3 linked regions of the Pseudovibrio sp. M1P-2-3 genome follow. The main gene of each other region encodes a partner of the protein of the gene in region 3 in a complex. Links are inferred from orthologs where the notes say so. Each region holds a gene or a part of one and is shown on either strand. Other genes may lie near its edges.

Region 1 (3,192 bases), 1.4 Mb from region 3 along the record:
CTTTACACAAATGCAGGGGATTCGCCCCACAATGATTGCCGCTGCCCGTTTCGAGTTGGATAAGGCCAAGCATCCCCATGACTAAATTCCTGCAGCCCAGCGCATACGCCCTTCAGCAAATCAAACAGGTGCCTTTTGAAGATCGCCCCTTGTTGATTTGTGATGTGGATGAAGTCCTTCTTCAGTTCATTCCGCAAATCGAAGCCTTCGCAAATGAGCAAGACATTGGCTTCAAGGAACATGTTTATGCATTTGAAGGGAATTTGATCGAACTGTCCACCGGCGCGGATGTCTCGCGTGATCGTATTCGCCGCTTGATTGACGACTTCTTTAAAGCGCATGTAGAATCTCAGGAACCGGTTACCCATGCGGTGGAGCAACTTGAAAGGCTCTCCCAGAACTATCAGATAGTAATTCTCACTAATCTACCGGGCCTTGAGAACCACCCCAAGCGGACACGGCTACTGCAATCCTACGGGATCAATTATCCGATGGTATTCAATCACGGCCCCAAAGGCCCAGCTGTCGCCGCGCTTTGTGCAAACAGGTCACACCAAACCACTGTATTCGTGGATGATAGTCCTTTGAATATGACATCAGTAAACAAGCATGCGCCCCATGTGCACCTAATTCACTTCATTGCTGACTCCAGATTTTTCGAAGGGAGTATCACACTTTCTCAAACAACTTTGAAAAGCAATTGTTGGCTTGAGGCCGGTGATTTTATTCATGGGCTTTTGCGCTAGATTTCAGGCAGCACCGGGAGGGACATTTTGTGCAAGCTGGTCCCATTTTGGATTTTTCAGATCCACAAAACCATAGGCTCTTATGCCGCGACTGTTCGCACAGAGAAAACACCAGTCATTCACGCTGTCCCAAGTGTGGCAGTCCGCGCCTGCTCCAGCATGAAGAACTGGATGAGTTGCATATTGCTCATATCGACTGCGATGCATTTTATGCCTCTGTCGAAAAACGAGACGACCCTTCACTACAGGACAAGCCGGTAATAATTGGCGGGGGAAAGCGCGGTGTGGTCGCAACCTGCTGTTATATTGCCCGCATGTACGGCGTGCACTCTGCAATGCCCATGTTCAAGGCGTTGGAAGCATGTCCGCAAGCGGTCGTCATCACACCTCGAATGTCGCTTTACGCCTCCATTGGCAAAGACATTAGAAAACGCATGCAGGCGCTTACGCCTTTGGTGGAACCACTTTCTATTGATGAGGCCTTCCTAGATCTTGGCGGGACAGAGCGTCTTCACATGGCAACGCCCGCCGAGGTTCTTGTGAAGTTTGTCAGGGACGTTGAGCGGGAAATTGGCATCAGCGTCTCCGTTGGGCTGGCCGCCAATAAGTTTTTGGCAAAAATCGCCTCCGATCTGGACAAGCCACGTGGTTTTTCCGTGATCGGTGCCGGGGAAGCCAAGAGCTTTCTTGCAAGCCAGTCCACAAAAATCATCTGGGGCGTGGGGGCTGTCATGCAAAAGAAACTGGCGGCAGACGGAATTAAGACTGTAGGTGAACTGCAAAAACGGGATCCTCTGGATCTGGCAAAAAAATATGGCGCCATGGGTCTTCGTCTTTCCAAGCTATGTCAGGGCGAAGATGAGCGTTCGGTCGTCTTGCCACAACGTGCCAAAAGTATCAGTAATGAAATTACTTTTAATCAGGACCTGTCCTCCTATGAGGAGCTCCGAAAAGTCCTGTGGCAGCTGAGTGACAAAGTCTCTCACCGCGCTAAGTCCGCTAACCTTGCGGGGCGCTCAGTAACGTTAAAACTAAAAAACGAAAATTTTAAAAGCATCACACGCTCCAAGCATCTGGAAAGCCCAACCCAGCTCGCCGATAGAATATTTAAAGTGGGGAACCGCCTTTTGGAAAACGTTCTGGATGGTAAACAACGGTTTCGCCTTATCGGCATCGGAATTGGGGACCTGTGTAGTGATGAGCTTGCCGACCCCGTCGATCTGGTGGATGAGAAGGCCTTCAGGCAGGCGAAGGCTGAACGGGCGATGGATTCCTTGCGTGAAAAGTTCGGAGATTCTTCTGTACTGCGCGGCATTGGGCTTTCCGCAAAAGATCAAAAGTACAAATAATCCCACTGCTCAACCACTGTGAAATTACAATATTCTCAAAGCGCTCCAAGAAGAGATAAGGAACAGCGGTCAAACGGCTTGAACTATGCCTATGCTCTTTTAAAAGCTGTTTGAGAGTCGCGGGTTGAGCCCCTCCCAGAACTCCCCAATAATTGTCCATAATATAGAAAGGATGGCAGTATGTGTGACCATATGGTTGTCGTCACCAGAGGTCCCGGTTCGGGAAAAACCAGCTTGATTAAAACTTTAGGGCAACGGGGCATTTATAGCATGCCGGAAGCGGGGCGCTCGATCATACGTGATCAGATAAAAATCAACGGACATGCTCTACCGTGGAGCAACCCTTCCTTATTTGCGGAACTTATGCTTGGTTGGGAATTGCGTTCCTATCACCAAGCCCTGACCATGACAGGGTTCGTTGTAATGGACCGCGGCATTCCCGACACAATCGGTTTTCTAAGGATCTGCGGCTTACCTGTTCCCGATCATATCTGGCAAGCAGCAAGACTATTCCCATATAACAAACGCGTATTCCTAGCTCCCAGCTGGGAGGTTATTTACACTCAAGATGACGAACGTAAACAAACTTGGAAAGAAGCTGTAGACACAAAAAAGGCTATGGAGAAAACCTACAGGCAACTAGGCTACGAGATAATTGAGCTTCCTTTGAGCGGGCTGGAAGAGAGGGCTGACTTTGTTGTCGCGCAGCTGGAAAACCAAGCCTGACCGGCTCAACTGCAAGGTACTTCCGGTAGATGCTCAAAATGGACAAGGCGTCCAAAAATCTCAAAAGCCCCATAATTGAGCACCAAATCATGGGATGCGCCATTTTCGTGAAGGACAAACTCGAGTTGATAATCTGGCGTCTGCTCACTCTCGTGATTGGCATTTTCCTGCTTGAAGTAGGAAACCGTAACCGGCCACGCCGTTGTTGACCCAATTCCCGATATAGCCTGCTCCGAAGAGCCATAGTCCCTTGGAATAATATCAAAGCTTTTACCAATCAAAGCGGTTGTATCAAAAACGGTATCCCCGCTCTCGCTGCCATCAAACACACTGGCAAGCAGGAAGCTTTCTCCCCGCCGCGCCGCATGGAT
Region 2 (3,225 bases), 4.3 Mb from region 3 along the record:
ATGTATTTGCTGTTCCAACCAATGTTCATTGGTACGCTTGGGAGCAACTCTATCCAGAGAGTTTCCCGCAAAAGACAGGGAAGCAGAGGTGTCTTGAGACAATACTGTTCTATCACTCATTACAAATTCCATTAAAAAACAAGGCTTGTGAGGAGAACACCCTTGAAAGCTCCAGTCAAGAGACCGGCTTGCACCATCAAGAACCGTGGAATTTCGGAGTATCCGTAGCGGTTGCGGCAAGTCTTCCCCAACCTCTTCCACAGTCCCGCATTGAATACTTGCAAATTGGGGGCAATACCTCCATATATCGCGTGGGAGGTTGGTGGTGGACGAGCCACTCGCCAACTGGGTCAGGTCCGGAAGGAAGCAGCCCCAACGAGATTCGGTACGGGTCATCGTACCAGCCTCCCACCTTATATTTCGAAATTCCCCCCGCCTTTTACTCGACAAGCGGCCGGTCTTCGTCTTGAATGGCCGGGGTAGAAGAATGCCTTGAGTTTACTAAGGCCAGCGCGGGGCGAGATGGAAGACCTTCATATCGAAGAGAAAAAGTTGGACGAGGCAACTGCCGAGGTGTCTACTGACACAAAAGCCACGCCTTACCGTGTTCTTGCACGTAAGTATCGCCCCAGCACGTTTGATGACCTCTACGGCCAAGAGCCCATGGTCAAAACGCTGCACAACTCCTTTGAAACCGGACGAATAGCTCAGGCATGGATGCTGACAGGTGTACGCGGTGTTGGTAAAACCACCACGGCCCGTATTCTGGCGCGCGGTTTGAACTACGAAATTCCCGGAGAAGTTGATCGCCCGACCATCAACCTCACCCGGCCGGGTGTCCACTGTGAGGCCATTATGGAAGGCCGTCATGTGGACGTGATCGAAATGGATGCGGCCTCCCACACCGGTATTGGCGATATTCGCGAAATCACCGAGGCGGCCCGCTATCGTCCAGCCAATGCCCGCTACAAAGTCTATATTATCGATGAAGTGCACATGCTTTCCAACGCGGCCTTTAACGGTCTTTTGAAAACGCTGGAAGAGCCGCCCGAGCATGTAAAATTCATCTTCGCAACAACGGAAATCCGCAAGGTTCCCGTTACAGTTCTCTCACGTTGTCAACGGTTTGACCTACGGCGCATTGAATCCGGCACCCTTGTGAAGCTTCTGGGAGAAATCTCACAAAAAGAAGGAATCGAGATCTCTCAGGAGGCCCTGTCGCTTATTGCCCGCGCTGGTGAAGGTTCTGCCCGCGATTCATTGAGTTTGCTTGATCAGGCCATCGCCCATGGCGCGGGCGGCATCAATGCCGACGAAGTAAGGCAGATGCTTGGCCTTGCCGACAGAGCCCGCGTCATCGACCTGTTTGAACATGTCATGAAGGGCGATGTGGCCAGTGCTCTGGGAGAGTTAAAAAGCCAATACGATGTGGGCGCTGAACCCTCTGTCGTTCTTTCCGACCTTGCAGAGTTCACCCATTTAGTTACACGGCTCAAAGCCGTTCCCAATGCAGGTCAAGAAGCATCGGTCACGGAAAGCGAGCGCCTTCGCGGCCAAGCTTTTGCCGAGAAGCTCTCCATGCGAACCCTATCACGCACGTGGCAAATTCTTCTGAAAGGGATCAACGAGGTACAAACCTCACCCAAACCCCTGCCCGCTGCGGAAATGGTTCTTGTTCGTCTTTGCTACAACTCAGACCTGCCAGACCCGGAAGAAGCGCTAAAGCTCCTCAAATCCGGCGCATTCAATGGTATGGCCCCGGCAACCTCTGGCGGTGGTGCACCACAAGGCGGTACGGCACCCAAAGCCTCCATGCCAAATGGAGACGGGCCTCGCCTGCAAGCCGTTGCTGGCGGGCGCAGCCAGCCCCAAACCCTAGCAGTTTCAACACCTCAACCACAAGCCCAGCAGGAAGAGGCCGAGAAAGTCCGCCTGAGAAGCTGGCAGGAAGTTGCTGACTACGCCGCTAAAATGCGGGACATTCCCATAAAAGTGGTTATCGAGCGCAACCTAAGGCTGGTGAATTTCCAACCGGGACGTATCGAGGTTCAGCCAACATCTGAAGCTCCAGCAGACGCGACTGGAGAGCTGGGACGAAAACTCACGGAATGGACAGGAAGACGCTGGATTGTCTCCATCAGCCGCGAGCAAGGGCGACCAACACTCTTTGAAGAGAAAGAAGCCAATAAACAACAGCTGGTTTCCGCTGCCCACTCAACACCAGAAGTTTCCGCCATCATGGAAGCCTTCCCCGGCGCGAAAGTGGTCGATGTTCGTGTTATGAAGACTGAAGAGAACAAATTTCCCGAAGACCCAACCGCTTTTACACCAGAAGAGCTGAATGATTGGGGCAGTGAACTTTAAAACGCAGGCAAGATACCTTAAATCAGGCTCTAAAAGCTTCTTTGAACGTTAAAAACAATAAAGGAACCTCCTATGGACTTTTTGAAGATGATGAAGCAAGCCAAACAGATGCAGGAAAAAATGGGCACCCTGCAAGATACTGTTAATGAGCTTTCTGTCGAAGGAACATCTGCTGCTGGTCAGGTAACCATCACATTGAACGGTAAAGGTGAGATGACCTCCCTCAAGCTGGATCCATCCCTCATCAACGCCGATGAAGTAGAAATCCTTGAAGACTTGATTTTGGCCGCTCACAACGATGCAAAAGCCAAGGGAGAGGTTCTGGTTCAGGAAAAAACCAAGGAACTCATGTCCGGTATGGGCCTGCCAGCAGGCATGAAACTGCCATTTTAAAAGCGGTTTTAACGCACCTTCACTTTCACGGCACATGAGCGGCTTCCAAATGAGGCCGCTGGTGCTTGCACTGTACACCCAACAACTCACTCGTTTTTGGAAGATTTTATCACGATGAGCACCCGCAAAGTCGCCGGACCCGAAATCGAGCGTTTAATCCAGCTCCTTTCCAAGCTCCCGGGCCTAGGACCACGGTCCGCAAGACGGGCAGCCCTTCACCTGATTCAGAAAAAAGAGCAGTTGCTTAAGCCTATGGCGGAGGCCATGGGGGTTGCTGTGGAGCAAGTGGGCATCTGCTCTGAGTGTGGTTCAGTTGATACGTCCGACCCGTGCACAATCTGCTCAGATCCAAGACGGGACCCGTCGACCATCGTTGTGGTTGAAGATGTCTCTGATTTATGGGCTCTAGAACGGGCTTCAGCCGTGAGCGGTCACTATCACGTACTGGGCGGGACATTGTCGCCACTG
Region 3 (3,386 bases):
AGGCATCGCTCACTTCAAATATTTGCGCATCCGGCGGCAGCGCATTAAACAACATAGCGTCGGTACCTGTCATAAAGACTTGCCCGCCCATAACATTCAACCGGGAGAACAGGGCTTCCCGCCGGTTCGGGTCAAGGTGTGCTGCCACTTCATCCAGCAAAAGCACAGGAGAGAGGCCAGACACAGCCTTCGTCAAATCCGCATGTGCCAGAATGAGGCCGATCAAGAGCGCCTTTTGCTCTCCAGTGGAGGCAATGGCAGCAGGTAGCCCTTTATCAGCATGTACCACATCCAGATCGGAGCGGTGAGGCCCGTCCAGCGTGCGGCCCGAAGCTTTGTCCCGCATTCGGCCACTCTTTAAGAGATCCTTAAAGCAGTCCTCACAGTCAGACGCTGCCATCGCGTCAGTGAGGTCCTCAAAGCTGCCCTGCAGGCCAATCTCGGCTTGAGGGAAAGGCAGGCCCAAACTTACTTGCTCGCCAATCTTATGCGCAAGAAGGCTGACTGTCTCCCGCCGCGCCAGAGAAACAGCGGTTCCCAGCTCTGCCACCTGCGCTTCAATTGCATCCAGAAAGTAGCTATCACCACCATCTTGCAATAGGCGATTGCGTTGACGCAAAGCCCGCTCGAAATTGGAGACCATACGCCCATGGGAAGGATGGAGAGAAAGCACAAGACGATCCAGAAACTTGCGCCTGTCCCCTGCAGATCCTGTAAACAGGCTGTCCATACTGGGAATGAGCCAGATAATGCGCAGGTACTCCAGCAAACTCTCGGAACTTCGCATATCCTCCCCTTCAATGCGAAGTTTTCGGGAAGGCTCTGAGGCTGAATAGCCCGTTCCCATGCGGGTATCTCCATACTCACCGCTGAGTAACGCGCTGACGGCCCAGCTTCCCGCACCATCTGCCCGCGCCATATCCGCAAGATTGGCACGGCGAATACCGCGGCCAACGGTAAGCAGGGAAATTGCTTCGAGAATATTGGTTTTTCCGGCCCCGTTACTGCCGGTAAACGCCACCATATTGCTGTTTAGGGAAACCGATGCGGACTTGTAATTTCTAAAATCTGTCAGAGAAATGCTCGTGAGCATGGCAAAGCTCATTGCTGTTTTTTAAATTATCCGACAGCCGAAGGTATCTCGCACCATCAAGCAGGAAAATGCGGGCCGCATCCGGCCCGCACGAAATTTAAACGCGCATTGGCATCAATACATAAAGAGCATCGGTTTCACCGCTTTCCTGAACAAGGGTCGGTGAACCGGAATCAGCTAAGCGGAACAAAGCGCCATCAGATTCCAGCTGCGCAGCAATATCAAGCAGGTACTTGGAGTTAAAGCCGATTTCCATATCATCAGAATCGTACTCAACCGCCAGCTCTTCCGTTGCAGTACCCGAATCCGGGTTCGTCACGGTCAACACAAGCTTGCCTTCGGAAAGTGACAGTTTCACAGCGCGGCCACGCTCGGAAGCAATGGTTGACACACGGTCAACGGCTGCCTTGAAAACGTCGCGGTCCACCAGAAGTTCCTTATCGTTATTCTTAGGAATAACGCGGTCATAATCTGGGAAGCTGCCATCAATGAGCTTGGAGGTAAGCACCACAGAACCAATGGTAAAGCGGATTTTCGTCTCCGAAATTTCCACCTGGACTTCAGCTTCCGGATCTTCAAAGAGCTTCTGGATTTCACCAACAGTCTTGCGCGGTACAATAATACCCGGCATGCCCTGTGCCCCTTCAGGGGACGGCATTTCGGCCTGCGCCAAGCGGTGTCCATCGGTTGCAACAGCGCGGAACTGAAGACCCTCACCATTTTCAATGGTATGCATATAAATACCATTCAGGTAATAGCGCGTCTCTTCTGTCGAAATTGCAAACTGAGTGCAATCGGTCAGCCTGCGGATGTTGCCCGCAGTTGTCTTGAAGCTGTTGGAGAACTCACCGGCAGTGAGGTCAGGGAAGTCCGTAACCGGCAGAATCTGAAGCGAAAACTTGGAACGACCCGCACGAATTTCCATCGTGCTGTTATCCTCGGAAGTTTCCAGAACAACCTGCGAGCCCTCCGGCAATTTACGGGTAATCTCGTAAATCATATGGGCAGGAACAGTGGTTGCCCCCGGTGTCTCAACAACAGCTGAAATTGTTTCGGTGACTTCAAGATCCAAATCAGTCGCCTTAAGCTTCAGGTCGCCACCTTCTGCTTGCAGCATGACGTTTGAGAGGATCGGAATCGTGTTTCGTCGTTCAACAACACGGTGTACGTGCGCTAATGACTTCAGGAGCTCGGTCCGCTCAAGTGTCGCCTTCATGCGATCCGTCCGTTCTTCTGGGCAGCTGAAACAGCTGCAAATCTTCTTTTCCTCAAAAGGAGGGGTAAAGAAACTGCCCTGAGAGAGACAAAAAAGCAAGAGGGCGCTCCTAAGAGCGCCCCGATAATCACTGAAATATACATGTAAGCCGGGTAAACTGCTCGAAACGAACCTGTATTTAGGCGTCCAGCATGCGCTTGAGCAGTTCCAGCTCCTGCGCCAACCCGTTATCTGCCTTTTGCAGCTCCTCGATTTTACGAACAGCGTGCAGCACTGTGGTGTGGTCACGATTTCCGAAACGACGACCGATTTCCGGCAGTGAACGCGGGGTCATCATCTTGGCCAGATACATGGCAATCTGACGCGGACGAACGATTGTCCGTGTACGGCGCGCTGACAGTAAGTCGGCTTTGGAAACGTTGTAGTGCTTGGAAACAACCCGCTGAATGTCTTCAATCTTCACACGGCGCGGCTCAGCTGTTCTGATGAGGTCACGAAGCGTGATCTCAGCCATATCCAGTGTTACCGGTGAGTTTGTCAGCTGGTTATGGGCAACAAGACGGTTCAACGCCCCTTCCAGGTCGCGGCCTGAGGATGTGACGTTACGAGCCACATAGTCCAGCACAGAATCAGGCACGGCAAAGTTTGGATAGTTGCGCTGCTGGTTGCGCATACGATCTTCAATAATCGCTCTGCGCAAGCCAAAGTCCGGCTCGGAAATGTTTACCACGAGGCCGCCAGCAAGACGGGAGCGTACGCGGTCATCAAGGCTTTCCAGATCAGCTGGTGCCCGGTCCGCTGCCACAACAACCTGGCGCGCACCATCAATAAGGGCGTTCAAGGTGTGACAGAATTCCTGCTGGATCTGCTTCCCATGAAGAAACTGCATATCATCAATCAGCAGAAGGTCGATTGAACGCAAGGTTTCCTTGAAGTTCATTGCAGACTGCGCCTGAAGTGCAGCCACAAAGCGATACATGAAATGCTCGGCTGTCAGGTACAACACGCGTCGTCCTGCATTGCGTGCCTGATTTGCAATCGCCTGCATCAAGTGGGTTTTACCCAGACCAACCGATG

Evidence for each region.
Region 1: the proteins of dnaN (region 3) and P6574_RS06185 are in contact, whole or in part, in a solved structure (PDB 1OK7), measured with the Escherichia coli proteins. The link is inferred for Pseudovibrio sp. M1P-2-3 from one-to-one orthologs.
Region 2: the proteins of dnaN (region 3) and P6574_RS18835 are in contact, whole or in part, in a cryo-EM structure (PDB 8GIZ), measured with the Escherichia coli proteins. The link is inferred for Pseudovibrio sp. M1P-2-3 from one-to-one orthologs.

Annotation. Positions count from the first base shown.
Region 1 is NZ_JARRCW010000001.1:1,361,281-1,364,472, reverse strand. Bases 1-2,935 are described here. They hold P6574_RS06185 (DNA polymerase IV), read left to right. Parts: upstream 1-775; coding sequence 776-2,095; downstream 2,096-2,935. Other genes in these bases: P6574_RS06175 (cell envelope integrity EipB family protein), read right to left, coding at 2,827-2,935; P6574_RS06180 (AAA family ATPase), read left to right, coding at 2,276-2,821; P6574_RS06190 (hypothetical protein), read left to right, coding at 78-746; P6574_RS06195 (DUF3572 domain-containing protein), read left to right, coding at 1-85. Outside these bases: more of P6574_RS06175, read right to left, coding at 2,936-3,192. UniProt on the Escherichia coli protein: Poorly processive, error-prone DNA polymerase involved in translesion repair and untargeted mutagenesis. Copies undamaged DNA at stalled replication forks, which arise in vivo from mismatched or misaligned primer ends.
Region 2 is NZ_JARRCW010000001.1:4,285,399-4,288,623, forward strand. What follows is about bases 1-2,968. They hold P6574_RS18835 (DNA polymerase III subunit gamma/tau), read left to right. Parts: upstream 1-573; coding sequence 574-2,364; downstream 2,365-2,968. Other genes in these bases: P6574_RS18825 (hypothetical protein), read right to left, coding at 1-120; P6574_RS18840 (YbaB/EbfC family nucleoid-associated protein), read left to right, coding at 2,437-2,757; recR (recombination mediator RecR), read left to right, coding at 2,872-2,968. Also shown: more of recR, read left to right, coding at 2,969-3,225. UniProt on the Escherichia coli protein: Part of the beta sliding clamp loading complex, which hydrolyzes ATP to load the beta clamp onto primed DNA to form the DNA replication pre-initiation complex.
Region 3 is NZ_JARRCW010000001.1:572-3,957, reverse strand. Bases 251-3,149 are described here. They hold dnaN (DNA polymerase III subunit beta), read right to left. Parts: upstream 2,310-3,149; coding sequence 1,191-2,309; downstream 251-1,190. Other genes in these bases: recF (DNA replication/repair protein RecF), read right to left, coding at 251-1,093. In the rest of the region: more of recF, read right to left, coding at 1-250. UniProt on the Escherichia coli protein: Confers DNA tethering and processivity to DNA polymerases and other proteins. Acts as a clamp, forming a ring around DNA (a reaction catalyzed by the clamp-loading complex) which diffuses in an ATP-independent manner freely and bidirectionally along dsDNA.